DNA from 3 places in the Acholeplasma brassicae genome. Region 3 is predicted to be linked to each of the others. Evidence: riboswitches for the same ligand, from Rfam matches in the RefSeq annotation. Region 3 holds a riboswitch; each other region holds the start of a gene.

Region 1 (10,637 bases), 370 kb from region 3:
ACAATGTGGTGTCATTTTTTATATATTGACAAAAATGCATTAAAAACATAGAATTTCATAAAAATTCAAAAAAATACAAAATTATATTGTAATAAATTCAAAACGTGATATAATGATTATGTAGGAGGTAATATCTATGAGCATTGAATGGATTAACCCAAAAGAGATTCATGGCACCGTCACGTTTTATGATTCAAACATTACGCTAAACAAAACCGCATCTGAATTTTTCAATGATGCCTACAAAGTGTTAGTTGGTATTGATCGAGTGCATAAACACGTGGTGATTAAACACATCAATAAAGAAGAAGCTTTAAGAGGTGACATCATCAAGTCAAACTTACTTGATATTTCGATTAAAGCAAGTTATGGTAGAATTAATAGTAAGAAGGTTGTTAATGAAATTGCAGACAGCTTTAACTTTAATTTTAAGAATACAAATAATTATAAATTTAAGGCCATTTGGAAGAGTTCAGATCGTATATTAGAAATCGATTTGAATGAGGAGGTATGAGCATGACGCCTGAAATGATTAATATGATTTTAATGATTGTGATTTGGGCTGTGGTTTTGATTGGAGCAATTTTTATTGAACTAGAAACAACAGACTTAGTAACGATTTGGTTTGCTGCTGGTGCGGTTGCGGCTTTAATCGCTGCAGCAATGGAAGTCGCAATTGTTTGGCAAATCGCGATATTTATTTCGGTTTCGTTGATACTGATTTTAGTCACTAGACCACTAACTAGACGATTTATGCAAAAAGACATCATTAAGACGAATGCCGATAAGATGGTTGGTCAACAAGCAACCGTTATTTCTGTCATTCCAATCGATGGAAGAGGCGAAGTCAAATTAGAAGAGCGCATTTGGACTGCGTTTACCACATCAAATAAACAAATTGACGTTGGTAAGAAAGTCATTGTTCAAGACATTGTTGGTAACAAGCTACTCGTTAGCGAAATAGAATAATACATTATAGGAGGAAATAGAATGTATACACCTTTAATTTTATCAAATGCAGGAACCGTTGTTTTAGTTGTTTTATTGGTTTTACTCGTCGTTGCCTTATTAATTGCATTATCAAGTATTCGCATTGTAAGACAATCACAAACGATGGTTATTGAAAGACTTGGTGGTTATTACACCACTTGGAGTACAGGGATTCACTTCTTAGTGCCTTTTGTGGACCGTGTTTCACTTGTTGTTTCATTAAAAGAACAAGTGATGGACTACCCACCACAACCCGTAATCACAAGAGATAACGTCACCATGCAAATTGACACCGTGGTTTATTATCAAATCACCGATGCAAAAGCATTTACTTATGGTGTTGATAACCCAAATAGAGCGTTAGAAAACTTAACCGCTACGACACTACGTAACATCATCGGGGAAATTGATCTTGATGGGGCATTAACCAGCCGTGAATTAATCAATGGAAAAATGCGTATCATTTTAGATGAAGCGACTGACCCATGGGGGATTAAAGTCATTCGTGTGGAATTAAAGAACATTATTCCACCAAAAGACATCAGAGAAGCCATGGAAAAACAAATGAGAGCAGAACGTGAAAAACGTGAAAACATCTTAAATGCGGAAGGTCAAAAACAATCGGCCATTCTAAAAGCCCAAGGGGTTAAGGAATCGGCAATTCTCGAAGCGGAAGCGCAAAAACAATCACAAATCTTAAGAGCTGAAGGGGAAGCAGAAGCCATCCTTAAAGTTCAAGAAGCAAAAGCACGTGGGATTGAAGCAATCAAAGCCGCTGGTGCTGACCGCTCGGTCTTAACAATCAAAGGTTATGAGGCGTTAGTTGAAGTGTCTAAAGGACAAGCAACCAAGCTAATTATCCCATCGGATCTACAAGGTCTTGCAAGTATCGTTTCTTCATCCAAAGAAATGTGGTCAGATACTAAAAAAGACAAAGAATAAACCAACTTAGAAAAGTAGAAGAAATTCTACTTTTTTTCTTCGTGTTTCTAGTATAAAATCCATAATATGGTATAATTTTATAAGGTGATCATATGTATGCAAGTGTAATTGTTAACGTCAATGCCAAAGCAGTCAGCAGACTCTTTGAATACGAAGTGCCCAAATCATTAGAAAAAACAGTTAAGCCAGGGGTTCGTGTCGTTGTCGACTTTAATTCAAGACTAACGACCGCGATGGTGGTTTTTCTTTCAGCTAATTCCTCTTATGAAACCGAGCAATTAAATAAAGACACGAAAACGGTTAAAATAAAAGAAATACAAGCGATTATTGACATTAAACCGATCTTAACCAACGAATTATTAAACCTCGTTGATTATATAAAACAACAATCATTTGCCACTTATCAACAATGTTTTGACTTGGTGATACCAAGTGCACTACATACCAACCATAAACGAAAAATAATCATCAAAAATGAAAACATACTCGATGAAATCTCAATTAAGCGAATTCAAGCGCATCGATACCTAAACGACATCAAAGATCAATCAGACATTGAGTGGCTCAATAAACGTATTTTAGAGGGCTCTGTTGGCTTAATAGATAAATTTTCTAAGAAACATAAGGCAAAGACCGAAATCGTCTACTCGATACTTAAAACAAGTAATCAACTAACAATAAAGCAACAACAAGCGATCGATTTACTTTCAAGCCCAAAAACAAGGAAAGAGTTAAAAGAAGAAGGTATTTCTCTCGGTGTGTTAAACCGAATGAGTAAAAAAGGTTTAATTCAAGCAAGAACGGTAGAAACACTTAGACGCGTCAGACACCAATTTACAGAGAATTCAAACTTGGTTGAGCTGACAAACGAACAAGCAAACGCTTATCATCAAATCAAAGCGTCTTACGGGAATTACCGCCGTTTTCTGATCCAAGGGATAACAGGTTCAGGTAAAACCGAAGTTTATCTGTCACTCATTAAAGACATGCTTGATCTTCAGAAACAAGTGTTAATTTTAGTGCCTGAAATCGCATTAATTCCTCAAATGGCTGAACGTATTAGAGCGCGATTTGACGAGGAGATTGCCGTTGTACATTCCAAACTATCTTCTAACGAGCGCTATGATCAATGGCGTTTAATCGATCAAAACAAAGCCTCCATTGTTGTCGGCACAAGAAGCGCCTGTTTCATGCCCTTCAATCGATTAGGTTTGATTGTGATCGATGAAGAACAAGATCGTAGTTACATTCAAAAGGATGTGCCTAGTTATGATGCAAATGAGCTTTGTATGTTTAGAGCAAAACATCATAAAATACCACTCGTTTACGGATCTGCAACGCCTTCAATCAAGACTGCTTATGACGTCAGTCTAGGTAAAATCACCAAATTATGTTTAACAAAAAGACCCGTTGGTGTTGAACCAAGCATCCGTGTGATTGATATGAAAGAAGAACTAATCTCAGGTAATTTAAGCGTCTTTTCAAAAAAACTAAAACAAGCAGTTGAAAAACGGTTAAAGAAAAAAGAACAAACCATGATTCTTGTCAATAAGCGTGGGTATGCAAGTTTTGTGATGTGCCGAGCGTGTTCACACGTGATTAAATGCGAACATTGTCAAATCTCTTTAAGTTATCATAAAAAAGAACACCGGTTGAAATGTCATCATTGTGGTTTTGAACGACCAATGCCATCGAAATGTGGTGTTTGTCAATCAACAAAAATTAGAGAAGTTGGCATCGGTATTGAACAAGTAGAAGAACGGTTAATCAAAGAATTTCCAACCGCTCGGATACTAAGGATGGATAAAGACACCACCAAAGGCAAGCACGCGATTGACGAAAAACTATCAGCGTTTAATCATCAAACTTATGACATATTGATTGGCACAAGCATGATTTCTAAAGGTCATGATTTTAAAAACGTCACATTAGTGGCAGTAATGTTGGCGGATTTACAGTTAAAACTGCCAAGTTATCTAGCAAATGAAGAGACTTATAATATGATTGCACAAGCCGCAGGTAGACCAGGCAGAAAAGGTCAATCGTCTGAAGTCATTATTCAAGCTTATGAAGTTAATCATTTTGTGATTCAAGCCGTCCGAAACAACGATTACACGTCTTATTATAAACAGGAGATTAAGCAACGTCAGTTAGGTCGCTATCAACCCATCTATCAAGTGGTTAAAGTGATTTTAAAGGGCAAAGAGGATGACAAGACTAGCCAGTCATTACTTGAACTTAAAAGGCAGTTGTTAAAAAGACATTCGCAGTTTGAAATATTAGGACCGACCCAGTTATATATCCATTATCAAAACAAACGATTCTTACACCAAATAACCATTAAAACAAGACCAAACTACGACTTAAAACCGATTTTAGATCGAATCGAAAATCACTATAAAGATAAATCATTCTACTTAGAATTTGATTTCTACCCAGACATGATTGAGTAAAGGAATGTGAAATTATGAAAATAGTATTTATGGGAACACCTAGTTTTGCCCTACCAACCCTAGAGATGTTACACCAACGTTTTGGTGTTTCATTGGTAGTCACACAGCCAGATAAAGTGGTTGGAAGAAAAAAAATTATCACAAAATCGCCAGTAAAAGAATTCGCAATTAAACATGGAATTGACGTATTTCAGCCTTTAAAACTGAGTAAAGACTATGAAAGAATCATCAAACTAAAACCAGATTTAATCGTGACAGCAGCCTATGGTCAAATGATCCCAACAGCGGTTTTGGATCTGGCCACGTCAATCAATGTTCATGGCTCAATCCTGCCAAAATATCGAGGGGGAGCGCCGGTACAATACGCCATCAAAAATGGTGATAAAACCACCGGTGTAACAATCATGTACATGGCCCCTAAAATGGATAGTGGCGATATCATTGACTGTGAAGAAGTTGAGATTTTAGAAACAGACACGACCGATTCACTAATGAGACGGTTAAGTATTGTCGGAAGAGATTTACTCGATAGAACCATTTTGTCAATCATCAATCAAACAAACAACCGAGTACCACAAGACGAAACACAAGTGACGTTTGCCTATACCATTAAACCAGAAGAAGAATTTTTGGATTTTACAAAGACAACCAAAGAGGTAATAAACCACTTAAGATCACTTCTAGATGAACCAGGTGGCAGTATTTTTGTTAACAATACGCGAATTAAGGTTTATGAAATCGAAAAAAGTGATATAATATCAAGTAGAAACCCAGGCGAAGTTGTAAAAGTCACCAAACAGTTCCTTGTCAAGACAAAAGACGGTGTGGTTAGACTTAAAAAAATTAAGCCTGAGGGCAAAAAGTTAATGAATGATACTGATTTTTTAAACGGTCAAAAAATCATTTGTGAAGGAGATATCATTAAATAATGAAAAAGAAAGTTTTATTTTCAAGAGAAGAAATGACGAGATTATCCGTCGAAGCGTTAAGAAGTAGAGGTGTAACAGTCGATGACATCGCAGAAATTGCATTTAAACAACAAGCGCGCTACACCGAAAATATAAAGTTTGAAACGTGTCGTGAATCGGTCTTAAAAGTGTTATCTTTAAGAGATATTTTTCACCACGTCTTATTGGCAGTTGAACTCGACAAAATGGCAGAAAAAAAATTGTTTGAAGGACCAATTCAAGACATCATTGAATCGGACTTAGGTTTGTTTGGCGTTGATGAAGTCCTTGGATTAGACGTGGCGCGTCTTTATGGCGTGATTGGCATGACTAACTTTGGTGACATCGATGTGAATAAACACGGCATTGTATCAAAGTTAAACGAAGATGGTAAAAAAGAAGGTATCGTGCATACGTTCTTAGACGACATCGTCGGTGCGATCGCGGCAAGTGCATCAACACGCGTTGCTCAAATCATTAATGAGGACATCGCACAAGAAGAACCACACAAAAAAGTAAGCTTATTTGATCAATAATCAAGCAAAGGGGAATTATCGTGCGTAAAAAAAACAAGATAACCGGGATGACCAAAAGTTTCTTCAGTCGGTTATTCGCGTTTGAAGAAAATATTGACATTACGGATGATGTCATTGTCCTACATAGACGAAATCTAGTCATCAAGAACATCATCCTTTTAAGTAACATTGTGTATTCAATTTTACTTTTTCTAATCGCATATACAACAAAAGAGCCATCCGATTGGCTTTTTTCAGTTTTATCTTTTCCACTGACTTTTTTCATTAATAACGTCATTAAACGACTTATTTTTGGTGATAGACACGATAAGACCAAACAGGAAGTCGCTATGTACGTCCTAAGTCTTTACATGTTTTTATCGTCCATCTTGATTTATGCAAGACTTTATCAAAATCAAACATTTGAAACCGCGGCCTATATCTTACTTTATTACGCCATCGTGGTGGTCAGTCTTTATCAAAGCAGACGCCTCATCATGTGGGTATTTCAAGGCATGTTAGCGGCGATTACCGTAATTCATTTTGTTTGGACCTATTCAATTAATCGTACGTATGAGGGCATGAGTTTAGGTGAGTTTTTAAATGCGTTTATTCCCACCAAAGAGGCGGTAGACATCTTTTTAAGAACCACGCTCTTTATTATATTTATGGTGGTTGTTTACGCCATCGTATCGATTGGTTCTTACATGCAAGAACAACGCAAACAAGAATTGATTAAACGACGTGAAGTTCAAACTGATTTTACCAACATTGTTTCGGATTTATTTAGTGTGGTTCTCTCATCAAAGAAAAACTTCTTAGATCGTCAACACGTGGATTTGGTTTATCAAATGAGTGAAAAATTAGCCGGCTATTTTGGGCTGAGTCACGATCAAATTGATTACATTAAAACCTACTCAAAAATTCATTTAAAGTATAAGGAAGTCGAAGGCTTGGTCGGTAATCACATGGCCGAAGACGAGAGTAAGTTTGAAATGTTAAAAGAAAAAACCAATTTGGGCACACAAATTGCGAAAAGACTTCAGTTGGCTCAAAAAGCAGAAGACATCGCAAGGGCGCACGTTGAAGGGGTAGCGACGCTCCAGTTTTCACAAGAAATGAATGAGATTCAACCACAAATCGAATCCCAAGTTATTTTACTCTGTGATTTATACGTCACCATGCGCAGTGGTAAATCCTATAAAAGACCCTACCCGAATCAAACAACCATCCAATTATTTGAAAAGGTATTCTTACCTTATTTTGACTATTTTTTAGTTGAACGATTTCTAAAGTTTAAGAATGAGTTTGAAAAGACATTCAACGAATACTAAGTGAATGTTTTGCTTTACATTTAAAATTTAAGTGGTATAATTAATTACGTAAAAAACATAGAATATCTTATTCAGAGCTACGGAGGCTAGTGACCAACGATGTAGCAGCAACCTGCCATGCAAGGTGCTAACGACAAGGGACAATGTCCATCAATGAGAAGAGAAATAAAACTCTTTTCTAAGGGTTTTTATTTTTTATAACGTAGGAGGAACGTATGGAAAGAAAATTATTTACATCAGAATCTGTGACCTCAGGTCATCCAGATAAGATTTGTGATCGCATTTCAGATGCGATATTAGACGCTATTTTAGAAAAAGATAGCAATGCTCGCGTGGCTTGTGAAACAACCGTCACAACCGGACTTGTGTTGGTGGTGGGTGAAATCACAACCGAGACGTACGTTGACATACAAACAATTGTCAGAAACACGGTAAAAAACATCGGTTATGACCGTGGAAAATATGGATTTGACGCGGACAATTTAGCCGTTTTAACGTCAATCAACAGTCAGTCAGAAGACATCGCATTAGGCGTTGATGAAACGGATTCACACGAACAAGGCGCAGGCGATCAAGGCTTAATGTTTGGTTTTGCGTGTGATGAAACAGACAACTTAATGCCTTTACCAATCGAGTTAGCGCATAAGTTAACAAGAAGACTTGATTTTGTTAGACAAGAAAACTTGCTTGATTTCTTAAGACCAGATGGCAAAGCACAAGTGACCATTGAGTACGATGAACAAGACCGCCCACTAAGAATTGATGCGGTTGTCGTCTCATCTCAACACCAAGACTTACCAATTGAAGTGGTAAGAAAAGGCATCAAAGAATTAGTGATCGATGCGGTCTTACCAAGCGAATTAATCGATGAAAATACCAAATATTTCATTAACCCAACCGGTAAGTTCGTGATTGGTGGACCAAAAGGTGATTCAGGGCTGACAGGCAGAAAAATCATCGTTGACACTTATGGTGGTTATGCTCGCCATGGCGGTGGTGCATTCTCAGGAAAAGACCCTTCAAAGGTTGATCGAAGTGCCTCTTACATGGCAAGGTATATTGCAAAAAATATCGTTGCCTCAGGGATTTCTAAAAAAGCCGAAGTTCAACTAGCGTACGCCATTGGGGTAGCCCAACCGGTGAGTGTTAGAGTCGATACATTTAATACCTCTAAGGTAAGTGAAAGCCTCATCGAAAAGGCCGTCAGAAAACACTTTGACTTAACACCAAAAGGCATCATTAACACACTCGATTTAAAACGTCCAATCTACGAACAAACCAGTAATTATGGTCATATGGGAAGAGAAGACATTGATTTACCATGGGAGAAACTAAATAAGATTGATATTTTTAAGGATTTGTTGTAAAATAAACCATAGGTGATGTTATGAGTTTAGATAAAGTATTGCAAGAAAATGAAATTAAGCGTCAAGCGATGTATCAAGAATATCAAAAAAACATAAAATTAGGATTATTACTTATGATTGTATTAGTAGGCTTTTATTTCTTATTTAAAGCCGCATCAATCGCGAGCAACTACCGTAAAAATTTCAAAGACGTTGTGATTAGTGACTTAGTCAAAGATAAGTACCCAGACGGCACGTATAACCACAACGATCGAATTGATCAACGATACATTGATAGCTTAAATTTCTATCAAAGACCTGACAGACACAAAGGTGAAGATTTAATCACAGGCAGTTTTAATGGGGTATCCTTTAAAGCCAGTGACGTCCATATGGAAGAACGAGTTGAAACCAGAGACGCTAAAGGCAATCGACAAGTTTCTTATCAAACCATCTTTAAAGGGCGTTGGTACCACTTTGAATTTGAACGTAGGTTTGAGCACGTCTTACAAGTTAAAGAAGGTCGCTTTTCAGGTGCAGCCTCACGAAATCTTAAGAAATATGAAACTGAAAGTATTCTATTTAATAAGAAGTTTAAAATATTTTCAAGCGATCAAGAATACGTGTTTTATCAATTAACCCCCGTGTTAATTGAAAAGATTCTGGAATTTGAAAAAATGCATCGCGGTTCAATTCAAATGATGTATCATCAAAATTGTTTGGATATTGCAGTCAATGATTCATCAGATTCATTTGAAATCAAGCTAAAAACACCATTAACGAAGGAAAACATTGGTCATATCTTAGGCGACATTGATATGCCAGGAGCCATCATTAATGAGTTTAATTTAGATAGTGAAAAATTTACAAAAAAATAGGAGGTCTTACACATGGGTGAAGGCGTACAAGTTTTACTTATTGTATTAGGAGTTATTGCATTTATTGGGTTAATCATCATTTTTTGGATTATTGGCACATTAAACTCATTTAGACGTTTAGTAATTAAGGTCGATGAAGCAGAATCAGGAATTGATGTGGCATTAACCAAACGTTTTGATTTATTAACAAAGATGGTTTCTGCGACAAAAGGTTATGCGGATCATGAAAGAAAAACATTAGAATCAGTGGTTGCAATGAGACAACCAGCATCTGGTGCTTCAATTGGCGAAAAACAAGCATTTGCTAACCAACTTTCAGAAGGTATGGCAAGATTAAATGTGGTGGTTGAACAATACCCACAATTAAGAGCAAGTGAAAATTTTGCTAAACTTCAAAGCGCTTCGATGGAAGTTGAAGAAAATCTTCAAGCAGCAAGACGCGTTTATAACGCAAATGTTAGCTATTACAACCAAAAAATTGTGGTATTCCCAAGTTCAATTATTGCGAACTGGAAAAACTTCACAAAACGTGATTTCTTTGAAGCAGAAGCTGCAAAAAGACAAGACGTTAATTTTAATTTCTAATCCAACGTTAAGAAGCCATTTTATCCGGCTTCTTTTCATTTTTAGTTAGTCAAAAATTAGGAGACTTAATTTTTGTGAAAATGTGTGTGCGTGTTGTAATCTAAGCGCTTTTATAGTATCATTTAAAGTAGACGAAATATAAAGAGAGTGTGATTATATGTTCAAAAAATGGTTTGATAGTGGCTTTCAAGAATTAAAAAAAGCCAGACCTATCGCAGATAAAATTGATCAACTAGCGGATCAAATGAAACAAATGTCCGATGAGGATTTAAGAAATAAAACAACCGAGTTTAAACAAAGATATCAAAAAGGCGAAACCCTAGAAGATTTAATGGTCGAGGCTTACGCCGTGGTAAGAGAAGCCTCTGTTCGTGTCTTAGGGTTATACCCTTATTATGTACAGCTTTTAGGTGCGATTACCATTCATGGTGGGAATATTGCCGAAATGAAAACAGGGGAAGGTAAAACCTTAACAGCGGTTATGCCAGCCTATTTAAATGCACTCAATGGCATGGGTGTACATATTGTCACAGTCAACGAATACCTTGCATCTCGTGAGGCAAATGGCGAAATTGGTGATTTGTTCCGATTCCTTGGCATGAGCGTTGGTCTTAACATTCGTGCATTAACAAGTGAAGAGAAGAAAG
Region 2 (10,637 bases), 660 kb from region 3:
TTGCTGAGGCGGTAAAAAGGGCCATAGGCGATTATGGTGAGTTTTACCGGTTTGCCGGTGATGAGTTTATTGCGATCGTCAAAAATCATATTGAGCAGTTTGACATCAAGTCCTGTCGTTTATTAGTTGAAGCTAACCTTGACAATGGATTACCATTTTTAGGATTTAGTTGCGGGCTTTCCTATTTTCCGACGGACGGGTTAACGAGTGATGAACTTATTAGTTTGGCCGATCAATTGATGTATTTAGAGAAAAAAGAGAAAAAACAAACACGCTAGAATAAGTGAATTCTTTAAAGGAGGAAAGACAAGTGAAACTGATTATAAAAAATGAACCGCTCATCTTAACCTACAAAGAAGGGTTTGGGGCTTGGACTTATCACCTTAGAATTCCTAACACAAAAGATTTAACGGGTACTTGGGGACGAATGAAGGTGTTTGGTAAGATTGATGATTATGAAATTAAAGAGTTAAATCTTGCCCCAAGAAAAGACGGGGATAAACTGATATCGATTAATCAAACAATTCGTCAGGCGATCAATAAAACCGGTGGCGATTGTGTGAGCGTTACGTTATACTTGATGGAATGGACCGATAGTGAAGAAATGATTAAAGAGGTCTTAGATTCGTTATAAAAGACGATAAAAAATGTGTCTCTCTTTTTAGAGAAGCACATTTTTTTTAGTAACTTTGTTTAATCTCGGTTGAGTATGGTTAGTAATAGGCTAGAAATAGAGCCTATGATCGATAAAACCAGTGCGATGATTAGGCCACTTCCAAAGAGCCAATCAATGTTTAATGGCGTAACGTTATCAAAAAGTGTGGTTGTTACGGTTGTAAATGATGGAATGAAATACAGTAAGATTGCACCAAAACTAAAAAGAATTGAAGAGAATAGGTAACCCTGTTTTGATAAGAATAAAGATAGACTTGCCAAAATAGGTAAGCCATAGGTAATTAAATTTAGAGCACTAAACTCGATTTGTGCACAAACCAGTATTTCATTAGATGCAATCATAGTGACAAAACCTTAAGCTTCACGTAGTCTATTTACCACTTCTGTTGAGGTGGTTTTCTTTATTTTTTGTGATATTAGATGTTTACAAACGAATAAAATAGGTCTACAATAGAACTAATCAATCGAAAGATAGGTGATTAAATGAAAGAAACGGACCTTTATGAACCTTGTCTGGTGCTATTAGAAGACCAAGGATTTGAGGTAAAAGCTGAGGTGGGTAGTTGTGATATCATGGCTATCAAAGACGACTATGTGGTGATTATCGAACTAAAATTAAGTATATCACTTAAGCTAATCTATCAAGCGATTGATCGCCAGAAGTTCGCAGACAAAGTTTATGTTTGCCTGCCAAAGAAAGCAACAACAAGCAATCGTTCGAGTCTTAAATCATTTATTTTATTATTAAAACGCTTAGAGATTGGGTTAATTGTGGTTGACGAAGGTTTCGCAGAGGTGAGGCTTGAAACGTTTGGCTTTGATTTTAAAAAAAGCATGGCACAGTCAAAGAAGAAAAAAGTCAAACTGTTAAATGAATTTGCCCTAAGGAAAACAAACCAAAACGTTGGGGGCACAAACGGAAAAAAGATGACCGCCTACAAGGAAAAAGTCATCGAGATTGCCAAATATCTAGAGGAATTTGGTGAAAAGTCTCCAAAAGAAATCATTAACTATACCGGGATTAAAGAAGCACCAGGGATGCTAAGAAAGAATTATTATGGGTGGTTTTTAAACCCAAGAAGAGGCAGTTACACACTATCTGAGCTTGGTAAGAAGGATTTAGACTCGTTGACAAAGGAAATTAATGATAAAATTGAAAAAGGAGAGGTGAATTTATGAACAAAGCATTAATAAAGAAGAATTTTTATGAGGCAGTCAATAAAGACTGGCTAGAAAAAGCAGAGATACCAGCGGATCAACCATCCATGTCGGCGTTTTTAGAACTGCATTTGGGCATTGAAAAAACACTAATGGATTTAACTAGCGTATGGGAGAGTAACAACAAAGAATTAAACCCACAACTAAAGAAGTACATTAAGTATTATCAAATGACTAAGGATTTTGAGAAACGTGACTTATTAGGCTCAAAACCATTTGAAGTAATCAAAAATCGAATTAATGGTCTAAAAAACCTAAGTGATCTTGAGGCCTCCTACGTGGATTTAACACTCGATGGGATTGAAACCCCATTTGGTTATTACGTCATGCAAGACTTTATGAATAGTAATAACCAAGTACTCTATTTTGGTGCCTCCGATTTATTTTTACCTGACACCAGTTACTATAAGGATGAACAATCCAAAGAACAAATGCTTGGGTTGTTTACACAAACATCAAAAGCGCTCTTAGCCCTATTTGGTTATAATGAACAAGACGGACAATCCATTATCGATGACGCAATTTTGTTTGATTCCCTTTTAGTCCCAGTAACGAAATCGAGTGTGGAGAAAGCCGATTACGTGAAAATGTATAACCCGCTTAAAAAAGAAGAGGTTAACCAAAAGATTAATTCGTTTGGTGTGATAAAAACAGCAGAGAAACTAGTTAATCAAAAAGTTGATGAGTTAATTGTTTTAAATCTGGATTTCATTAACGCATTTGATTCAATCATCAATGAAGAACATTTTAGTTTAATGAAGTCGTGGATGATTTTATCAAACGCTATGGCATTTGCAAGCGATTTATCAGATGAAATCCGAGTCGCAAGCGGTGCGTTCTCACGCGCGCTATCGGGGATTAAGGAAGCCAGAAGTAAAGAGAAGTTCGCATTTTATCAAGCCTACAACCGTTTTGGACAATCGGTTGGTCTTTACTACGGCAAGCATTACTTCGGTGAGAAAGCCAAGAATGACGTGAAGGCAATGGTTCATGAAATCATCGGAATTTATGAAGAACGAATTAGAAAGAACGATTGGTTAAAAGAAGAAACCAAAGAAAAAGCAATCAAAAAGTTGTCAACACTCTCAGTACACGTTGGCTACCCGGATGAATTGCCACCATACTTAGATCAAATTGACATCAAAAACTACGACGAGGGGTCAAACCTTGTTTTAGAAAAGATTAAGATGAACCGATTGATTAACGCATTTAATTATCAAAAATACAATCAAGCACCAAATCGTAATTTATGGGGTATGCCTGCAAGTATGGTCAATGCGTATTATAGCCCAACAAATAATCAAATTGTATTTCCAGCGGCCATTCTACAAAAACCTTATTACAGCCTTGAACAAAGCCCATCAGAAAACTACGGTGGCATTGGTGCGGTAATGGCACACGAAATTTCACATGCGTTTGATAATAATGGAGCTAAATTCGATGAATTTGGTTCATTAAACAATTGGTGGAGTAAAGAAGACTTAGACGCATTTAATCAAAAATCACAAGACATGATTAAGCTGTTTGATGGCGTTGAAACGGGGGTAGGTCCATGTAATGGGACCCTTACGGTCTCAGAAAATATCGCCGATAGTGGCGGGTTACGTTGTGCGCTAGAAGCAAGTAAGAAAAAAGACGATCATAACTATGACGAGTTCTTTCAAAACTGGGCACGTGTGTGGCGTAACAAGTCATCCAAAGAATACGCAGAACTACTACTTAGAGTAGATGTTCATGGGCCAACGATTCTAAGAGCGAATCGCCAGTTAAGTAATCTAGAAGAATTCATCAACTTCTATGAAATAAAAGAAGATGACCCGATGTATTTAAAGAAAGAAGAAATGGTGAGTATTTGGTAGAATCAACGCTAAGACATGACCGGGTGACTGGTCGTGTTTTTTTGTTTTATTACGAAAAAAATAGAAAAAATTGAACAAAGTATACGATTTTATGGTATATTAACGATAGATATCATCTAAATTGGAGGGGTTTTTTTGAAAAAAATTAGCGATAAAGTATATCACTTGATTGGCTTTGGTTCACTCTTATTGACTGGTGTGTTGTACTATCTATTAACATTAAACATTAAAGATGCGTCTTATGATCGTTTTTCAAGTGCACCCAATATTCTATATCTTTTAATCGGCTTTATGTCACTAATGACACTCATTGGATTTTCGAGTTTTATGGTGAGTCATCAATTGAAAACGAAATCTAGAAAATTACTTTATGTGCAACTCTTTGGCCTAACCTTGACGTTAATCGGGCTGATTAGTTATTGTCTAGCCGTCGTTAACCTAAACGTCACATTTCTAGAACCACCACTAGATGCTTCTCAAGAAGTCTTGGGCAGTTATTATATTAAACTAATCGATCACAACATAAAGTCAAATAACCAACGACTTTTAGGACAGTTTTTTTCAGTTGTGGGGATTCATGTGTTTGGTTTGGGGAGTTTGGTGGTTATGGCCGAACTCAAAGAGAAAAGATAATTGAGGTAAAAATCCACGTTTTGGTGGATTTTTTTATTTTATTGACAAATCAGTTCGATATGCTATAATGAAACTACCATAAAGAGAAGGTAAGAGACAAGCTCGATGACCCTTCAGCAACCTGCAGACGCAAGGTGCTAAAGCTTGAATGATGGGAAACACTAAACCCATCATAGATGGTTTTTTTTCTTTTTGGTAGAAAAGAGGAAATGAATGAAAACATTCAACGTAGAAAAGGTAAAAATGAATTTACCAACGGATTCAAGAAGTAGGCAAATTTATGTGAAGTTAGATGAGGAAAAACAGTTATTTGAGCTGTTGTCAAAGATGGACTACAGACTAACCTACCAAGAGACGCTGTCGAAAGTAATTTGTGTTGACCTAGAAAAGAAAGTAGCTTTTGGTGGCATTCGGGTCGGCATCTTAGCGTGTTTGTCATCAGTCAACGGGGAAGTTCTTTCGTATCGTCAATTTTTAGAGTTACTTGAAGACTCAAATAGATGATGAGAAAATCAATTATCTTTTCAAAATTAACAGGGTAAACGAATGTAACGATAGAAGCGAATAGTTCGCTTCTTTTTTTTCAGCATCTGGCAGATTGATGGTGATGAAACGATTTTGAAAAGATCAAAGAAGTTCTTGCTTTATTTTCATGGAGACAGGCTTAATTTCAAACTTAAAAAAAATAGTAAAATCAATTTCATAAAGTTGATAATGGCTTTATAAGGCCATTTTATAAGACAATATAAAAAGTATTAGTTAGTATATTTTTTTGTATAAGTGCACTAAGGCGCGACGAAGTGGTATTCTTAATGGAATAATTATTCACGTTTTTTAGTAATTAGACCAAGTAGATTAGATGTGGTTTACTATGCATGAATTATAATAGCGTTTACATAAATGAAAATGCGCAATTGAGCCAAAGAGAGGAAAAAAGGCGATATGAATAAAATGATGGTTGTATTGTTTCTCCTTCTAGGTCTTGGACTAGCATCTTGTGAAGAGGCACCAGAAATTTCACTCACAGATGATATCATTGAACTAGAAGTCGGGGAAACAAAACAAATTAGCGCAGAAGTGACGAAAGGATTTGAACTTGAGTTTTTTCTACCAAATGAAACGGTAGCAAAACTAGAAGGAACCTCAATTACGGGTGTTTCTGCTGGTGAGGTCATGTTGACTGTCAAGGTAAAGGATAAAGATATTGAAAAAACCATTACCGTCAAAGTGACACAGCAAGTCGTTGAAGTTAGTAGCATCAACGTTACGGGAGATAACGTTGGTTTTGTTGGTGAAGAAATCACCTTAATAGCCGAAGTACTACCAACAAACGCAACCAATAAAGACGTGGTATGGACCTCAAGTGATGAACTAATCGAAACCGTTACAAATGGTGTCGTTAGCTTATTAAAAGCACGGTAAAGTCACAATCAAAGCGACGGTTGGGGTAATTGAACAAACCCATGTGATTACAGTAAGTGATCCAATAGTACTTGCTGAATCAATTACAATTAGTAGATTAAATCAAGGATTAGTCGGACAAAACATTCAGTTAACAGCATAAAGTGCTACCATAAGATACAACGAATAATGAAGTCACTTGGCAAATCGATGTCACAAGCTTGGGCTAAGGCAGATTATCGTAAATAACATTTATATTCTAAAATCCCCACTCATTGAATGGGGATTTTTTGATTGATAGAGCGCATAATGTTTTGGATTCGAACTATTATCCGTTATAATCGATATAGGTTCATAAGGAGTGATTACATGAGTAAAGTACTAAAATATAAATTTGAAGGTCATGAAGGCTTTTTAAGTATCACAACAATTGATGAGTTCTATTATGCATTAGTTGTTAAAGATACTGATAAGGTTAGACATATTCAAAAAGAAAACAAAATTGAATTAACGACGAGCTTAAAAGGGTTAAACTTTAAAGAACTAGCTGTATCTTATATAGATGATGAAACATTGACATCAAAGATTTATCACAAGTTAGCAGAAGAGAAGAACTTATATTTTAAAGAGTTAACAAATGGTATCGGCGTCATTCAAATTAAAATTAACGACCTCTTATAGGTCAAAATAGAAAACTAAGAACATAAAATGAATGTTTTTAGTTTTTTTTGACTTGTTATATAATGTTAATATAGATAATATGTTATCAAATGGAGGGCTTATGTTTAAAAAAGATTATAGAAGTCTAACTATTTATGAGATCATCCATACTTATAGAAAAATAGTCATTAAAGTAACAAAAAACAAAGATTACTATTATGGTCACCCAAGTTTAAAAAGAGAAGATAGACTTGAGGTCATTAAACGCTTAATGAATAAACTTCAGATGAATGAGACACAAGCATTATTTTTATATGATAACCAAAAGATGGATTTAGATTTACTTAAGATTGAGTTAATCAAAAGAGATCAAAGACCATATGACTTTAATGTTCATAAAGCAAATGAATTTGTTAATCGTATTAAATCAAGATTGGTATTTTTCAAGTATCATCAACAAGCAACGCTATTAATTTCAATCTCTATCGTTCTTACGTTACTACTATCGCTATTTAGCCAAAATGGAATCGTTGGATTATGGATAGTGTTAGTAGAGGTTCTTTTATCAAGTGTGCTAGTCTTATATGTTTATCTATATTACTTTACGGTTTTTAAGATGAAGAAGGCTATAAAGACTGGGAAACGGATACAAAAAGAAGTTAAGATCTACAAATACCGTTTTAAAACATACTTAGAAACCAATAGAAGACCACCTATTATATACGATACATTTGGGCTAAACATATATTGTTTGATTGATGGAAAAAAGACTAAATTGTTCTATCCTTTTCTATCTTCTAATATAGTCATTAGACCTGATAAAAACACCCACGCATTTAAAGAAAAAATGAGATTGATATCGAAGTTAAATGAACATGATAAATTAGAAGTGACTTACCTTAATAAAACAAAAATTATTGTACAAAGTTCAATCAAATTTGAACGTTTATTGAAGTGAAATATTCATTTTTAGATATACCATTGACAGTAATCTATGGTTCAATGTCTAAATAAACCAGACGGTCTAAATAGACGGTCTTTTTTTAATATCTAAGAATTAAAGCCTTAAACATTTGATTATTTATAGTTTGTTGTATAATAAAATTAAAGGGGAATGAGTTTATGAAAATGGTTGTAGCGGATTTGGACGGGACGTTGGTTCATCAAAAAAAAATGAGCAAAGAAACCCGTCAAACGATTCATCAATTAAAAGAAGACGGGTATTACTTTACGCTTGCCACAGGTAGACATAAAGATGCCACTAGAGCATTAGTTGAGGAATTAAACATCGATTTACCGGTTATTCTTACCAATGGCGCGTGCATTTATGATTACCAAAGTGAAACAGTCATTCATCAAGATACGTTAGAGAAGGCTTTACTTGATCAACTACTTAGAATCATTAACCAAAAACAAGTGTCGTATTTAATTTATACGACCAAGCAAATCGTCTCTAGTAAAGTAGCTAAAGACAAATTAGAAAAACGAATTGGTACATTTGAATCGGTAATAGTTGAATTAGAAGAAGAAAGAGCTTATCTAGAAGATGGTGTTTTAAAACTCTTAGTGATCGAAGAAGATCATGACCTACTAAATGAACTTAAAGAAACGTTAAAAACGATTAAAGGAATTTATCTTTTACAAAGCCAACCACAGTTCTTGGATATTGGCAATCAACTTGCGAGTAAAGGACGAGCACTTAAACGCTTAACCAAGTACTTAGGTGTTGATTTAAAAGATGTGCTTGCGATTGGGGATCAAGAAAATGATTTATCCATGATTTTAGAAGCGGGTGTTGGGGTTGCGATGGCAAATGCAGAAGCCATCTTAAAAGAGCATTCAGACTACGTCACAAAATCAGTGACTGAGGAAGGGTTTACTCATGCAGTCAAAACCCTCATTTATCAAAAGTAGGTCATTTTGGACTCACGTACGCGTGCGTCCTTAAATTATAGTGTCTGTAATAATAAACGGTGTTTATTTTTTACAAATTGTGATAAAATGATAATAAAGGCATCCCTTTGAATCGAGGGGATGTATGAAAATAAGAAAGGTTTTGACGCATTTATAAATCCTATTCGAGTAGGAAAAAAAACAAAAGGGAGAAAAAATATGCAACAGACAAAAGAAACAATGTTACAAGAATTGGCTTCAGTGGATGGCATCAAAGAAGCGACTGTGTATGAAAAATCCATTAATCAGGTTTCAGATACTTGGGTTTTCATGCAAAAGAAAGAAACAGTTGATGAATTAATTGCGTATGGCAGTCTATCGTCTAAATTTGAAGGTAAACCTTTTATGGTTTTTGGTAAACCAGGTGTAATTGCACCCTTATCGTCTCATAACGCTAACGTGTTAAGAGAACTATTTAGCTTTACAAAACCTGTACCAGTACTTCATCAAAAAAGAAGCTTTGGACTTGGTGACCGATTGGGTCTTGCGACCGAAGGACATGCGCGTGTTTTTGAAAAATACGACGCTTACCCAATCTTCGCACAACAATCGATTCGTGAGTTAAACATGACAAATCGTACGTACGAAGATGTATTAAATAGCGCAACGTTTGGTGTGTATAAAGTGGGTTTCAAACGCGGGTTTGGCGCTGATGGGGATCACTTGAAGACGAAAAAAGACATTGAATACGCACTATCCTTAGGTTTTACAATGATCACACTGGATGCAAGTGAACACATTAGAAATGATGTTAATCGAATGAGCAAAAAAGAAATACTTGATCAAGACGTGTTATCAGATGAACTCAAAGGACGCTATTTGAATCAATCATTTAATGTTTCTGATCAAACCATCACGTTTAGTGAATATGAGTTAAAACGATCAGTCTTAGTGTATTTAGAGGCAATTTCATTTGTTGAAGACATTTATGATACGTTCTTTAGAGGTAAAAAAAATGCGCCTAATTTTGAGTTATCGATTGATGAAACAGAAACACCTACCACACCAGTAGAACACTACTTTGTTGCAAATGAATTGGCATTAAGAGGTATTAAAGTCGACACATTAGCACCTAGATTTTGTGGTGAATTCCAAAAGGGTATTGACTATATTGGCGATATCAAACAATTTGAACAAGAATTAATCATTCATGTGGCAATCGCTGAACACTTTGGTTACAAATTATCAATTCACTCAGGTTCTGATAAATTCTCGATCTTTGAATTAATCGGTAAACATACCAAAGGTCACTTCCATGTGAAAACTGCGGGTACTAATTGGTTAGAAGCGGTTCGTGTGGTTTCGATGAAAGACCCGGGATTATATAGAGAATTACATGCGTATGCATTATCGATGTTTAAGGAAGCAACTAAGTTCTATCATGTGACAACGAACATAAATAATATCCCATCATTAGATTCACTTAAGGATGAAGAATTACCATCGTTAATGAATCATGAGGATGCAAGACAATTGATTCACATTACGTATGGGTTTATCTTAAACCACAAAGATAGCGATGGAAATTTTGTGTTTAAAGATCGACTTTATCTGTTGTGGCGACAAGAAATATCTGCCTACAAAGACCGTCTTGAAACACACATTGGTAAACACTTAGAATTACTATATCAAGGATTTAAAGCATAGGGGAGGCAATAGAAATGTCATTTAGAAAAAACAGTAAGTATCAGTTAGTATCACCAACGTCGATGGGGGTTAGAATCACACCGTTTGATCGTCAACCGGTGCACACAAGTCATTTATTTGAAATGCAAGCAACGAGCGCTGAAAGTAACGTTTTAAGTATTTCAGCATCGTTAGGTTTAAATACAATGGTGATGACTAAGTTTGTTAAAGATAGTCCAATCGCACTTCTAATCAAAGGGGATTTAAGAAGACGCGGTATTGCTTATGAAGGACTCGATGTTGAACAGGGTGGTCCTTGGGGATTACGTCATCAGTTTAATATTGCCGATAGCGGTTATGGCATGAGAGGGCCTAGGGTCTTAAATGATAGAGCTGGTGAAGTTGGGCGTACAATGTCCATTGACGATTTTGATTTAGAACGTATTTTTAAGGATGAGGGTGTTGAGTTATTACACTTATCAGGGTTAATTGTTGCTTTATCAAAAGAAACCAGTGATTTCTGTTTGAAGTTAGCAAGATATGCTAAAGAAAATGGAACAAAGATTTCATTTGATTTAAACTATCGTGCCACATTCTGGAAAAATAGAAGAA
Region 3 (10,637 bases):
CGTTCATAGTCATCCTCGTGTAGCTTTTCGGTGAAAAATTGGTAGTCGACCTGTTTTGGAATTTCTTCGTAAACATAGCCAAGTGCCATCACTTTTAATGGATTAAACGTGACCTCATTGGTTTGATAATTCCAGTACCAGCGACCCAAGTTACCAGTCCAGCCAAAATCGAGTGATTCGAATGAATGATTATCATCGATCATTTGTTTGATGATTGTTTTTAATGACTGAACCTCATCTTGAAGTTCTTTGATACGTTTATTATTTTGATCCATAAGAACCACACCACTTTCTAACTACATTATAACATGCCACCAAAAATAAGTACCTTACGAATGCTGTTTTTCTAGATTAATTAAATAGGATTTGACTTCAATTCCACCGTTATAACCAATCAATTGTTGATTTTTGCCAATCACACGGTGACACGGAATTAGAATCATCAATGGATTCTTATTTAACGCCTGTCCAACCGCTCTAGCCTTATTATGATTAAACGCATTGATTGATAACTCCAAATAGGTGGTTGTTTTCCCGTAGGCAATCGCTCTTGTCATTTCTAAGACGGTCTTTCTAAACTGGCTTACATCGAGTTTGTAAGGTAGGCTAAATGCTTTAAGATTTCCATCAAAGTAGCGACTAAATTCGTCTTTGATCCGTTCTTCTAACCTTAACGAATCTGATTTAAGAGCCTCTTTAACAAGTGATATTAAGATAATGTTATTGTGTTCAACAATGATTTCTAAGTTACCGATGGGCGTCTTCAAATATAGCTTTCCTGAGTCTTTCATTAGTTAATAACTGGAACCACATTGCCTTCAAATTCTTCTTCAATCCACGCTTGGATTTCTAAGGATTTTAACACTTCAATTAACGCGATGACGCGTGGGTCATCAAGGTCAGATTCGTTGACCGCTAAGATGTTACTGTATGGATTTGTTTGATTCGCTAACTCTAAAATAAGCGCGTCCTTTGAAGGGGATAAATTGATATTTAACGCAAAATTGGTGTTAATCAAGATCAATTCAGCTTCGTTATTTTGATAAGCAAGCCCTAACATTTCTGGTGCGATGGTTGCTTTTATATCGAGATTTTTAAGATTTTGATCGATGTCATCTAACGTTGCATCAAATGGTTTTACGCCTTGTTTGAGAGTAATTAAGCCCGCTTCTACTAAAAGATTTAATAATCGTCCTTGGTCTGATAGTGAATTACTCATTAATACCGTATCGCCTTCTTTTACCTCTGTTAAGGACTCATAAACTTTAGAATAGATACCAATGGGTTCAATGTGTATTGAAGCTGCCTTAACGATCGATGTGTTGTTTTCATTATTGTACCGATTTAAATAGGGTTCATGTTGAAAGAAATTGGCAATGATCTCATTATTCGTTAACGCAACGTTTGGTAAAACATAGTCAGAAAATTCAATAATCTCTAAGGTATAGCCTTTTTCTTTTAATAAGGGTTTTGCTTGTTCTAATATTGCCGCGTGCGGTAATGGTGAAGCGCCAACTTTGATCACTGATGGGTCATCTTTTTGGCAGCCAGTCAGTAGTGTGATTGAAACAATTGTTAATACAATTAATACGAATTTTTTCATTTTTTATTTTCTCCTATAATCGCTTATCTATTTTTTTTACGACGAAATCACCGATACCTTGGATTAAAAATACCAGTGCTAACACCGTAAGTGTTGATAATAATATCATGGTTTGATCATTTTTTACAAAGCCACTTTGATAGGCTAGGTGGCCAAGCCCACCTGCCCCAATCACCCCTGAAATTGAGGTAAACCCAATTAAGGTAACTGAGGTAATTACTAAACCTGAAATCAATCCAGGTAATGATTCTTTAAGTAAAATAGGCGTCATTTGTGTGGTCGTTTTTCCTAGAGATTCTAACATCTCTATGATGGACTTCGGGATTTCTCTTAACGATTGGTAAACCAATCTAGCGTAGAAAGGGGTTGCCGAAATCACAAGCGCTGGGATTGCAGCACTTGAGCCTAAAATGGTGCCGATGATTTGTTTGGTTAATGGCATGATTAGAATCATCAGAATCAAAAAAGGAATACTTCTTGCAATGTTTGTGAGAAAAACCAACAGTTGATGAACCACCTTTAAAATGCCTTTCTTTGACTCCGTCAAATACAACACATAGCCTATTAAAAAGCCAAACACTAATACAAAGATTAAGGTCACAAACGTCATGTAGATGGTGTCAATCAAAGCGTCTTGAAGTAAATCAAATCTGACGTTATCAAACATATAGATTCACCGACACTTTCTCTTTAAGATCAGCAATAGCTTTTAATTTATGCTTACCGCTCACTGTAATCAGTAAATAACCTACCGATTGATGATTAATCTCACTGATTTTAGCGTACAAGATGCTGATATCGACTAGATGCTTTTTAGACACTTGAGAAATCAATGGGTAGTTTATCTCATTTAGAAAATAGACTTCATAGACATCTTCTGTCACTTTATCTAAAAAGCGATCATCAAAATGATTTAAAAATCGTTTTGACACACTCGATTGATGATTTAATGCCAAGTCGATGGTCTTTCCTGATTCAATAACGTGTTTGTCTTCAATGACACAAACATCACTACAGATGTATTTTACCGCATCAATGTCATGAGAGACAAATAGAATCGTTAAATTCATTTGCTGGTTGATTTGTTTTAATAAGTCCAAAATTTGATAAGCCGTTTCTTGATCCAAACTTGAAGTGATTTCATCACAAAGCAAATAATCAGGTTCATTCATGAGTGCTCTAGCGATGGCCACTCGTTGCATTTGCCCACCAGAAAGTGTTTTAGGGTATCTGTTTTCAAACCCTTCTAATCCAACAACCTTTAACAAATTAATCGCCTTTTTTTGTTTTTTCGATTTTAGATAAGTCTTTGCCTTGGTATCCAATTAGCACATTATTTAATACATCTTGTTGATAAAGCAGGTTAAACTGTTGGAAAATCATCGAAACACGCTTTCTCATTTTTCTAAGTTCAAGCGTTGTTAATGTGGTTAAATCTTGATTATCAATCAATATTTGTCCACTATCGGGCTTAACAAGCCCGTTAAGCATTCGAATAAGACTCGACTTCCCAGCCCCACTTCTACCTAAAATGCCATAAATAGTACCCGTGTCTACCGATAGATTCAGATTCTCAAGTATCTTGATATCATCGTATTTTTTTGACACATTTAATAGTTGAATCATGTTACCCCTCCGTTTAAATAAAAAAATAAAAGCCTCGATAAAGAGACTTTAAATTCGTACAATTTATCGTTTATAGCTGTACCACCGTAGCTAACTGCTGGTTGGTAGACGTTCACAGAGCTATATCTCTCCCGTCTTCTTAATAATTTTTATATTTGATTGATGCTATTGTAACAATTAACGAATCGTTTGTAAAGAGAAATTACTCACTTTCATTAAAATACTTCTCATACCCCTTAGGGGGTAAAAAAGACCTTTTTCATCTTTTTCATAAGTAAACACCTCGTAAACAGCCTCGACGTTGATTCTTCCATAGATGTGTGGGTAATAATCCTTATCGCTTGCTTGCTCAAATTTAATTGTTGATTCGAGTTTATTCGTATCAATCACTAAACAGATTAGTTTCATTTTTTCATTCATAAACCTTGTTGAAACTTTAAAAAACTGTTTGGGTGTTGATGCGTGTATGAAACCTGCTTCTGTTAGATAACGCTCACCTAAATACGTATAATCAATCTCGCTTAAGTAATCTTCTAACTTCATATTCACTATGATATACATAATAATCACCTAATAATAATATTAACATAAAAGATCCTATTTATCACTATGTTCTTGCAAGTGCAAATCATTATCAAAAGTTACCTATACCCATTATAATAGTAATTAGAAAGGTGGTCTCCTATGTTTAATTTTACCATTGACAAGACACCGAAAAAAGACCTATCAAATGATAAAACTTATGATTTAATTGTCTTAGGCGGCGGTCCGGCCGGCTTAAATGCTGCCCTATACGCCAAAAGAAAAAATCTGGATGTGATCATTGTTGCTAATGAAATTGGCGGACAATTAAATAACACAAAAGATGTCGACAATTACTTAGGCTTTAAAGCCGTTGATGCTTCTAGACTCATTGAAGCGTTTCAATCGCACGTAAATACATTTGATGTGCCTACTTTGACTGGTGTTTATGTTAAAGAAATCCAAAAATCGGATAACCTATTTGTCATTTCACTATCAACTGGTGAAACCCTATCAAGCAAAACCATTATTTATACCTTAGGTGGTAACCCTAGAAAACTAGGGGTTAAAGGTGAAAAAGAATTTCAATCAAGAGGTGTCAGTTACTGTGTAACCTGTGATGGTCCGTTTTTTAAAAACAAAGTGGTCGCGGTCATTGGAGGCGGTAATAGCGCCGTTGATGCAGCCATTGACCTTGCACAAATTGCAAAACAAGTCGTCTTAATACAACGAAGTCAATTAAGAGCTGACCAATCGTCTGTTTTAAAACTACAGTCACTACCTAACGTCCAAATTCATCTTGAAACCGATGTTCTATCATTCAATGGACAAGACGTTTTAAAGTCACTCAGTCTTTATGATAAGCATCACGAGTCAACGATTGAACTAGACGTTGATGGCGTTTTTGTTGAAATTGGAAACATTCCAAACAGCGATTTAGCCAGTGAATTTGTACTGCGAAACGATCAAAAAGAAATTATCACAAACGAATTACAAGAAACCAAAACCAAAGGCTTTTATGCCGCTGGTGATGTGACTTCAATGCCACATAAGCAAGTCATTATTGCCGCTAGCCAAGGCGCTATTGCAGCCCTTCAAGCAGCCATCTACATCAATAAAGGAGAATAATACTATGGCAAAACTATTTTCAAATGAAGTATCTGATCAAATCAAAGACATTCTTAAGGACATGATCAATCCAATTTCAATCTTACTTTTCGTTGACAAGGCGTGCGATACTTGTAAAGAAACCAAACAATTACTAGAAGAAACTGCTGGATTATCGGATAAAATCACACTTAAAACGCTAGAACTTGAAGACGCAGCCGATGAATTATCAACTTACGACATCAAACGCGCACCAAGCTTTGTCTTCTTAGATCATAACGGTGATTATCGTGGTGTTAAATTTAATGGTATTCCTGCTGGTCATGAGATTAATTCATTCATTAGTGCTATCTTAGAAATGTCTGGTGTTGAATTTCAATTTTCTGATGACATTATTAATCGCATTAAATCAATCAAAGAACCGGTTGACATCAAAGTGTTTGTGACACTCTCATGCCCTCACTGTCCAGGTGCTGTTCAAACCGCTCACCGCATGGCAATGTTAAATAGTAACGTAAAAGCTGAGATGATTGAAGCCCAAACATTCTATGACTTGTCAGAAAAATACAACGTTTCAGGTGTACCTAAAATCATCATTAACGAAACCTTAGAACTCGTTGGTAACCAACCAATTGAAGCATTCTTAGATAAACTCGGAAAATAAGACATAAAAAAAGTCCAAAATTGGACTTTTTTTTAATTTAATTTGAAATTTAAAACCACTGGGTTATGATCACTATATAAAAAGTCATAATCTAGGTTGATTACCGAAAAGGCGGTGATATTTGAAGATACGATGAACCCGTCTATCAGATAATATTGAGTATTTTCATCTAGTTTATCGTATGGTTGATTTAATAAGCGCGCGGTTGGCTTGATCGGATCGATTTGAAACGAATAACCCGATGGTAAATAATCATCCTCGATCGGATAGGCAACGTAATAGTCCTGTTTTGGTAAAAACAGATCTTTTACTTCTGGAAATGTTTGATTAAAGTCACCACCAATGACAACGTAATTACCTAATGCTTCTTGTGCCACCATAAACTCTTTTAAATAGGCCATTTCAGCTTTTCTGAGTGAACCATCCCCATCATAAGCCGACATATGTAAGTTGACCATGATTAATTTTTTATCGCTATTTTCAATTTCGTAGGTGTTTTCCATCATTGCGCGTTTCAGATTAGCGATTCGCAGTGGCCAAGAAAATTCGCCCGGAAATTGATGTCTTTTTGAGGATTCTACTTGTTTGGTCGAAAGCGTTAATAAACCACTTTCAACGTGACCGATATAATCAGTAAATGATACGGGAAATGGAACAAAATTGGCTTTGAAATTGTAAGCAAAGCTACTAGAGAACCCATCACCCAAACGTTCTTCAATCAAACGCACTTGGTTTAAATTAAAACTTCTTCTAGCTTTTAAGTCAACTTCTTGTAAAAAGTAAAAATCGGATTCGTGACTACTTAAGATATCTAAGGTTCCCTCAAGATAATCAAGAACTACCTCTTTTGAATCCGGTCTACCTTTAGAACCACCATCCATCACAAAATCTTCTTTGCTACCTAGTCCAGCATAACCGATGTTATAAGTCATGGCTTTATAAGTGGTATTTAACGAAACTTTTTGTGTTTGATTATTCGATATCTCTAGTGCTTCTATTTGATCTGGTCGATATTCAGTTACCGTGAGGTAGCCCAAAAAACCACCAATAAAAAGAATTAAGACAATTAGGACTTTTACGAATACTTTGATGATTTTCTTCATATTTTTGCCTCCTTAGACACTGTATTGATCGATTTTTTTATCTATGAAACACAAAATTGATGCCCCTATTCCATTACCAAGAATCATAAGTAATAAATAAAATAATGACTTCAATGTAATGGTTTTAGAAACAATCAAATAAGTCATGTTTGCGATACTATGTTCAAATTTAGCTAAGATAAAAATCATAACTGCAAATACAACAACCAACACTTTTGCTGTTTCATTTGAAATTCGTTGATACCCTTCCACGGCAATGTACATCATCATTCCACAAAACATGGATAAAATGATGACCGCTTCGATTGGATTACTTAGTTTCGCATCGACTAAAAGCGTTGCATTATGAACTAAATTCGGTTTAGCAATCAACCCTAAAACACTAACAAACGTGATACCTATCGCGTTTGAAACAAGCGTGGTGATGACGGTTTTAAGATAATTCTTTTGCCTTGCAAGATAACCGACTTTGCCTGTATAAAGGTAAAGACCTTCCGCACAAACAACAAGCAACCCTAAACTAAACAATAAACTGCCCAAATAGGCGTTCTCAACACTAAGATATAAGAGACTCGCTAGCCCAATCAAAATACCGGCGTAAATTCCTCTTACAATAACATTTTTATTCATACAATACCCCTTTTTCTACAATACCATTATACTAAATAACATCGCTTAAATGAATAGCCTTTTTGAAACAACCGATGATGACTTTAAAGTGGTGTTGACATTCCATCTAAAAATGGTATAATAAATTTCCATTAAACATATTTTAAGGGAGGAATAATATGAGTTTGCATTTAGAATTAAAAAAAGAGTACAACCGATTAAATGATACGAAAAAATACGACATCATAATCGAACGTTTAAAAGAAAGAGGTGTTGAATTAGTCGATATCGCAAAAATAACATACGACCTGCAAAAACCTTACGTAAAAGACGTGACTTTAGAGATTTGCCTAGACCACGTTGATCGTGTGATTCTTAAAAGAGAGGTACAACACGCAGTTCTTGTTGGCATTGAACTAGATGTTTTAGCAGAAAAAAAACTGCTTAGTGAACCACTTTTAAGTATGTTACTCGGTGATTATGGCCTATTTGGTGTTGATGAAGTGCTCGCGTTTTCAATCGTCAATGTCTACGGTTCCATTGGGTTTACCAACTTTGGATTTGTTGACAAATCAAAACCTGGTATTATCGGCAGATTAGACACTGAAGGTAAGGAAGAGGGCAAATGTAACACTTTCTTAGATGACATCGTAGGTGCCATCGCGTCTGCAGCAGCCAGTTCAATTGCTCATAAGTACGCTCAATAAAATCATACATATGTACGATTGCTCAATGCCATCGTACATTTTTTTTATTATATAGACTCTTTAGCCTTACTCTTTCTCTCTAAGTCTTTTGCCTTGAGGTGTTCTTTTCGATACCAATCTAGCCAAAAATACACAAATAACACAAAGCCGAAAACCACATCAAATCTTTCCAGTGGGAATCGTTCTCTAATTGTAAAGTAAACTGAGTTTAAAAAAGCTTCTTCAAAAATACCGAAGGTTAACCATTCAACCACCACAAACATTCTTGCAACCAACGTTGACTTTATATACGCACTAAAGACACTTACGACAATAAAAAGGCTATGATGACTTCGATAAAGCTTAAAAAAGTAGGCTAGGCTCGATTTTTCATCATACATCACAGTCTGATAGTGTTTGATACATAGAGTCATTAAATAAATGCTAATCAAATATAAAACATTAATCAAAAGCGTTACATAGCCAAAGTGACTGTAAAAGAGCGGATTTGCCTCGGTGACTATCTGATTATTTGATAAAATAAAGACGGTCAAAACGAAGTCTAACAAGAATAAACCAATCGCGTATAAAGTGTAATGAGGTATTCGATTATTCTTCATTTAATTCTCATGCCACTTGAGTCAAAGTGAGTTCTTAGTGCTTTTTCAACAGGTATAATCGATAATATAGTAACCGTTATCAGTAAAAACTTGATAATGATACTACGAATAAATAGGACATAATCTGATTCGTTCATAATAAATAGAAGTACCGTTGTGATTAATACCATCAAAACGGGACTTAAAGATAACCAAATCTTGCCATAATACCGATGAGCAAAGTGCCAAGTTTCATCGGATTTTTTCGACCACTTCGTTCGATAACCATACAAATCATTAATTTGGTTAGGTGTTTTCTTAATAAATAGGTAAGCGATAAATAGAAAACCGATTGGTATACTCATATTCAATAGATAATTCATCCACCATATCAAAATGATCACCTTCTTACATGTAAATTATACTGTTCAATAGTAAAAAAAACAACAACCGTAGTCATTGTTTTCTGAATTTATATTGTTTATTGTCCTACTGAACTTGTTTTTTCGCAGTTAATAAAACAACATTTTCAATGTGATACGTTTGTGAAAACATATCGACTGGTTGAACTGGGTGAATGTCGTATTTATAACTAAGTTGTTTTAAATCTCGTGATAGTGTCTTTGGATCACAAGAGATATATACTAACTTCTTTACCTTAATTTGATTTAACGCATCAACAAATGCTTTTTCTAGACCAGATCGTGGTGGATCGACGACAATCGCATCAAGCTTAACCTTTTGATTTACCATGTACGTGATGTATTTAGATGCGTCTTCGCAAACGAAATCAATGTTATTGATTTGGTTGATGTGTGCATTTTTTTTAGCATTTTTTACCGAATCAGGGTTAATTTCGACACAAAGAACCTCTTTTGCTTGCTTAGCAAGTGAGATACCAATGGTCCCAACACCGGCGTAAGCATCTAAAACCACATCATTTTTTGATAGATTTAGTAGCTCAATTGCTTTTTGATAGAGTACTTCGGTTTGTTTTGGATTCACTTGATAAAATGTTTTTGAGCCTATTTGGAATCGGTGTCCGAGTAAGACATCCTCAATGTAACCCTTGCCAAAAATAACTTTTTCTTCATTGCCTAGAACGACTGAGGTTCTTCTTGGATTGATATTTTGTACGACCGAAGTGATCTCAGGATGCTTTTGTCTAAGATCTTTTAAAATGTTATTTCTTCCAGGAAATACCAAATCCCTCGTGACAATAACAACGAGTACTTCTTTGGTAACTTGACTTCGTTTGACTAAAACGTGTTTAATTAAACCCTCATCTTTGGCTTCTAAGTAAGGTTTGATTTTATGTTTTGCCATTAACTGTTTAAATGTCTTGATGATTTCATTACCGACTTGGTCTTGAATATCACAATCCTCAGCATTGACGACTTTATGTGTATTTTCTTCATAAAAACCTGCAACGATTTTTTTCTTTTTCTCAGAAAAAACAATTTGCAGCTTATTACGATAGTGATATGGATCATTCATGCCGATTGGTTTTAACACTGGTACATCAAGATTAACTTCTTTGAAACAATTTTTAACGTAGTCATGCTTTAAATCGAGTTGGTGTTCGTATCGGATGTGCTGGAGTTGACACCCCCCACACAAATGGTATACCCCGCAAACTGGTTTCACACGATCTGGGCTCTTTTTGATTAAAGAAACCACTTTGCCTGATTGACTGAATAGTTCGACTTCCGCTTCTTCACCCTCAAGTAGGTTTGATACTTTATACGCTTGATCGTTATAATAGACAATGCCGTAACCTTGTTCATCCACGCGGCTACAAACTAATTTTACACTCATTTGAATCCCTCATTCCTAATACTATTTTACCTTAATTCGCACTCAAAAAAAACAAAGTCTCGAAAATATCCGAGACTTTTTATCACTTTTATTTTTGAAGTGACATGACTTCTCTTGCAATCATGACTTCTTCATCGGTTGGAATCACATAGACTTTAACCTTTGAGTTTGCTGTAGAGATTAAATTCTCACCTCTAAGTTGATTCATACGTTCATCGAGTTCAACACCAAGAACACCTAGACGATCTGCAATCATTTTTCTTAAAATGGCTGAATTTTCACCGATACCTGCAGTAAAGC

What was found. A riboswitch is a leader RNA that binds a small molecule or an ion and turns the genes downstream of it on or off. The one in region 3 is predicted to bind S-adenosylmethionine.
Region 1: linked by a shared signal. The riboswitch ahead of metK (methionine adenosyltransferase) and the one ahead of BN853_RS08810 (ATP-binding cassette domain-containing protein) in region 3 are both predicted to bind S-adenosylmethionine.
Region 2: linked by a shared signal. The riboswitch ahead of BN853_RS08025 (hypothetical protein) and the one ahead of BN853_RS08810 (ATP-binding cassette domain-containing protein) in region 3 are both predicted to bind S-adenosylmethionine.

What each region holds. Positions count from the first base shown of each region.
Region 1 is NC_022549.1:685,106-695,742, forward strand. It holds gene BN853_RS03125 (hypothetical protein) at 137-514, shown strand; gene BN853_RS03130 (NfeD family protein) at 517-969, shown strand; gene BN853_RS03135 (SPFH domain-containing protein) at 991-1,932, shown strand; gene priA (replication restart helicase PriA) at 2,025-4,385, shown strand; gene fmt (methionyl-tRNA formyltransferase) at 4,400-5,314, shown strand; gene BN853_RS03150 (phosphatidylglycerophosphatase A family protein) at 5,314-5,868, shown strand; gene BN853_RS03155 (hypothetical protein) at 5,889-7,181, shown strand; SAM riboswitch class I at 7,246-7,341, shown strand; gene metK (methionine adenosyltransferase) at 7,397-8,548, shown strand; gene BN853_RS03165 (DUF3137 domain-containing protein) at 8,569-9,405, shown strand; gene BN853_RS03170 (LemA family protein) at 9,418-9,990, shown strand; gene secA (preprotein translocase subunit SecA) at 10,148-10,637, shown strand, end outside.
Region 2 is NC_022549.1:1,723,580-1,734,216, reverse strand. It holds gene BN853_RS08055 (GGDEF domain-containing protein) at 1-278, shown strand, start outside; gene BN853_RS08050 (DUF1905 domain-containing protein) at 311-634, shown strand; gene BN853_RS08045 (hypothetical protein) at 694-1,017, opposite strand; gene BN853_RS08040 (DUF2161 family putative PD-(D/E)XK-type phosphodiesterase) at 1,159-1,854, shown strand; gene BN853_RS08035 (M13-type metalloendopeptidase) at 1,851-3,752, shown strand; gene BN853_RS08030 (hypothetical protein) at 3,888-4,385, shown strand; SAM riboswitch class I at 4,459-4,568, shown strand; gene BN853_RS08025 (hypothetical protein) at 4,599-4,889, shown strand; gene BN853_RS08020 (hypothetical protein) at 5,328-5,807, shown strand; gene BN853_RS08015 (hypothetical protein) at 6,156-6,467, shown strand; gene BN853_RS08010 (hypothetical protein) at 6,568-7,404, shown strand; gene BN853_RS08005 (Cof-type HAD-IIB family hydrolase) at 7,569-8,360, shown strand; gene BN853_RS08000 (tagaturonate epimerase family protein) at 8,559-10,046, shown strand; gene BN853_RS09020 (sugar kinase) at 10,061-10,637, shown strand, end outside.
Region 3 is NC_022549.1:1,059,905-1,070,541, forward strand. It holds gene BN853_RS04885 (sensor domain-containing diguanylate cyclase) at 1-275, opposite strand, end outside; gene BN853_RS04890 (methylated-DNA--[protein]-cysteine S-methyltransferase) at 330-767, opposite strand; gene BN853_RS04895 (MetQ/NlpA family ABC transporter substrate-binding protein) at 791-1,603, opposite strand; gene BN853_RS04900 (methionine ABC transporter permease) at 1,617-2,270, opposite strand; gene BN853_RS08750 (NIL domain-containing protein) at 2,263-2,871, opposite strand; gene BN853_RS08810 (ATP-binding cassette domain-containing protein) at 2,873-3,229, opposite strand; SAM riboswitch class I at 3,290-3,378, opposite strand; gene BN853_RS04915 (DUF952 domain-containing protein) at 3,407-3,790, opposite strand; gene BN853_RS04920 (NAD(P)/FAD-dependent oxidoreductase) at 3,914-4,879, shown strand; gene pdo (protein disulfide oxidoreductase) at 4,884-5,522, shown strand; gene BN853_RS04930 (endonuclease/exonuclease/phosphatase family protein) at 5,555-6,625, opposite strand; gene BN853_RS04935 (formate/nitrite transporter family protein) at 6,638-7,255, opposite strand; gene BN853_RS04940 (phosphatidylglycerophosphatase A family protein) at 7,414-7,941, shown strand; gene BN853_RS04945 (hypothetical protein) at 7,989-8,540, opposite strand; gene BN853_RS04950 (SdpI family protein) at 8,537-8,884, opposite strand; gene rlmD (23S rRNA (uracil(1939)-C(5))-methyltransferase RlmD) at 9,009-10,337, opposite strand; gene BN853_RS04960 (acetate/propionate family kinase) at 10,426-10,637, opposite strand, start outside.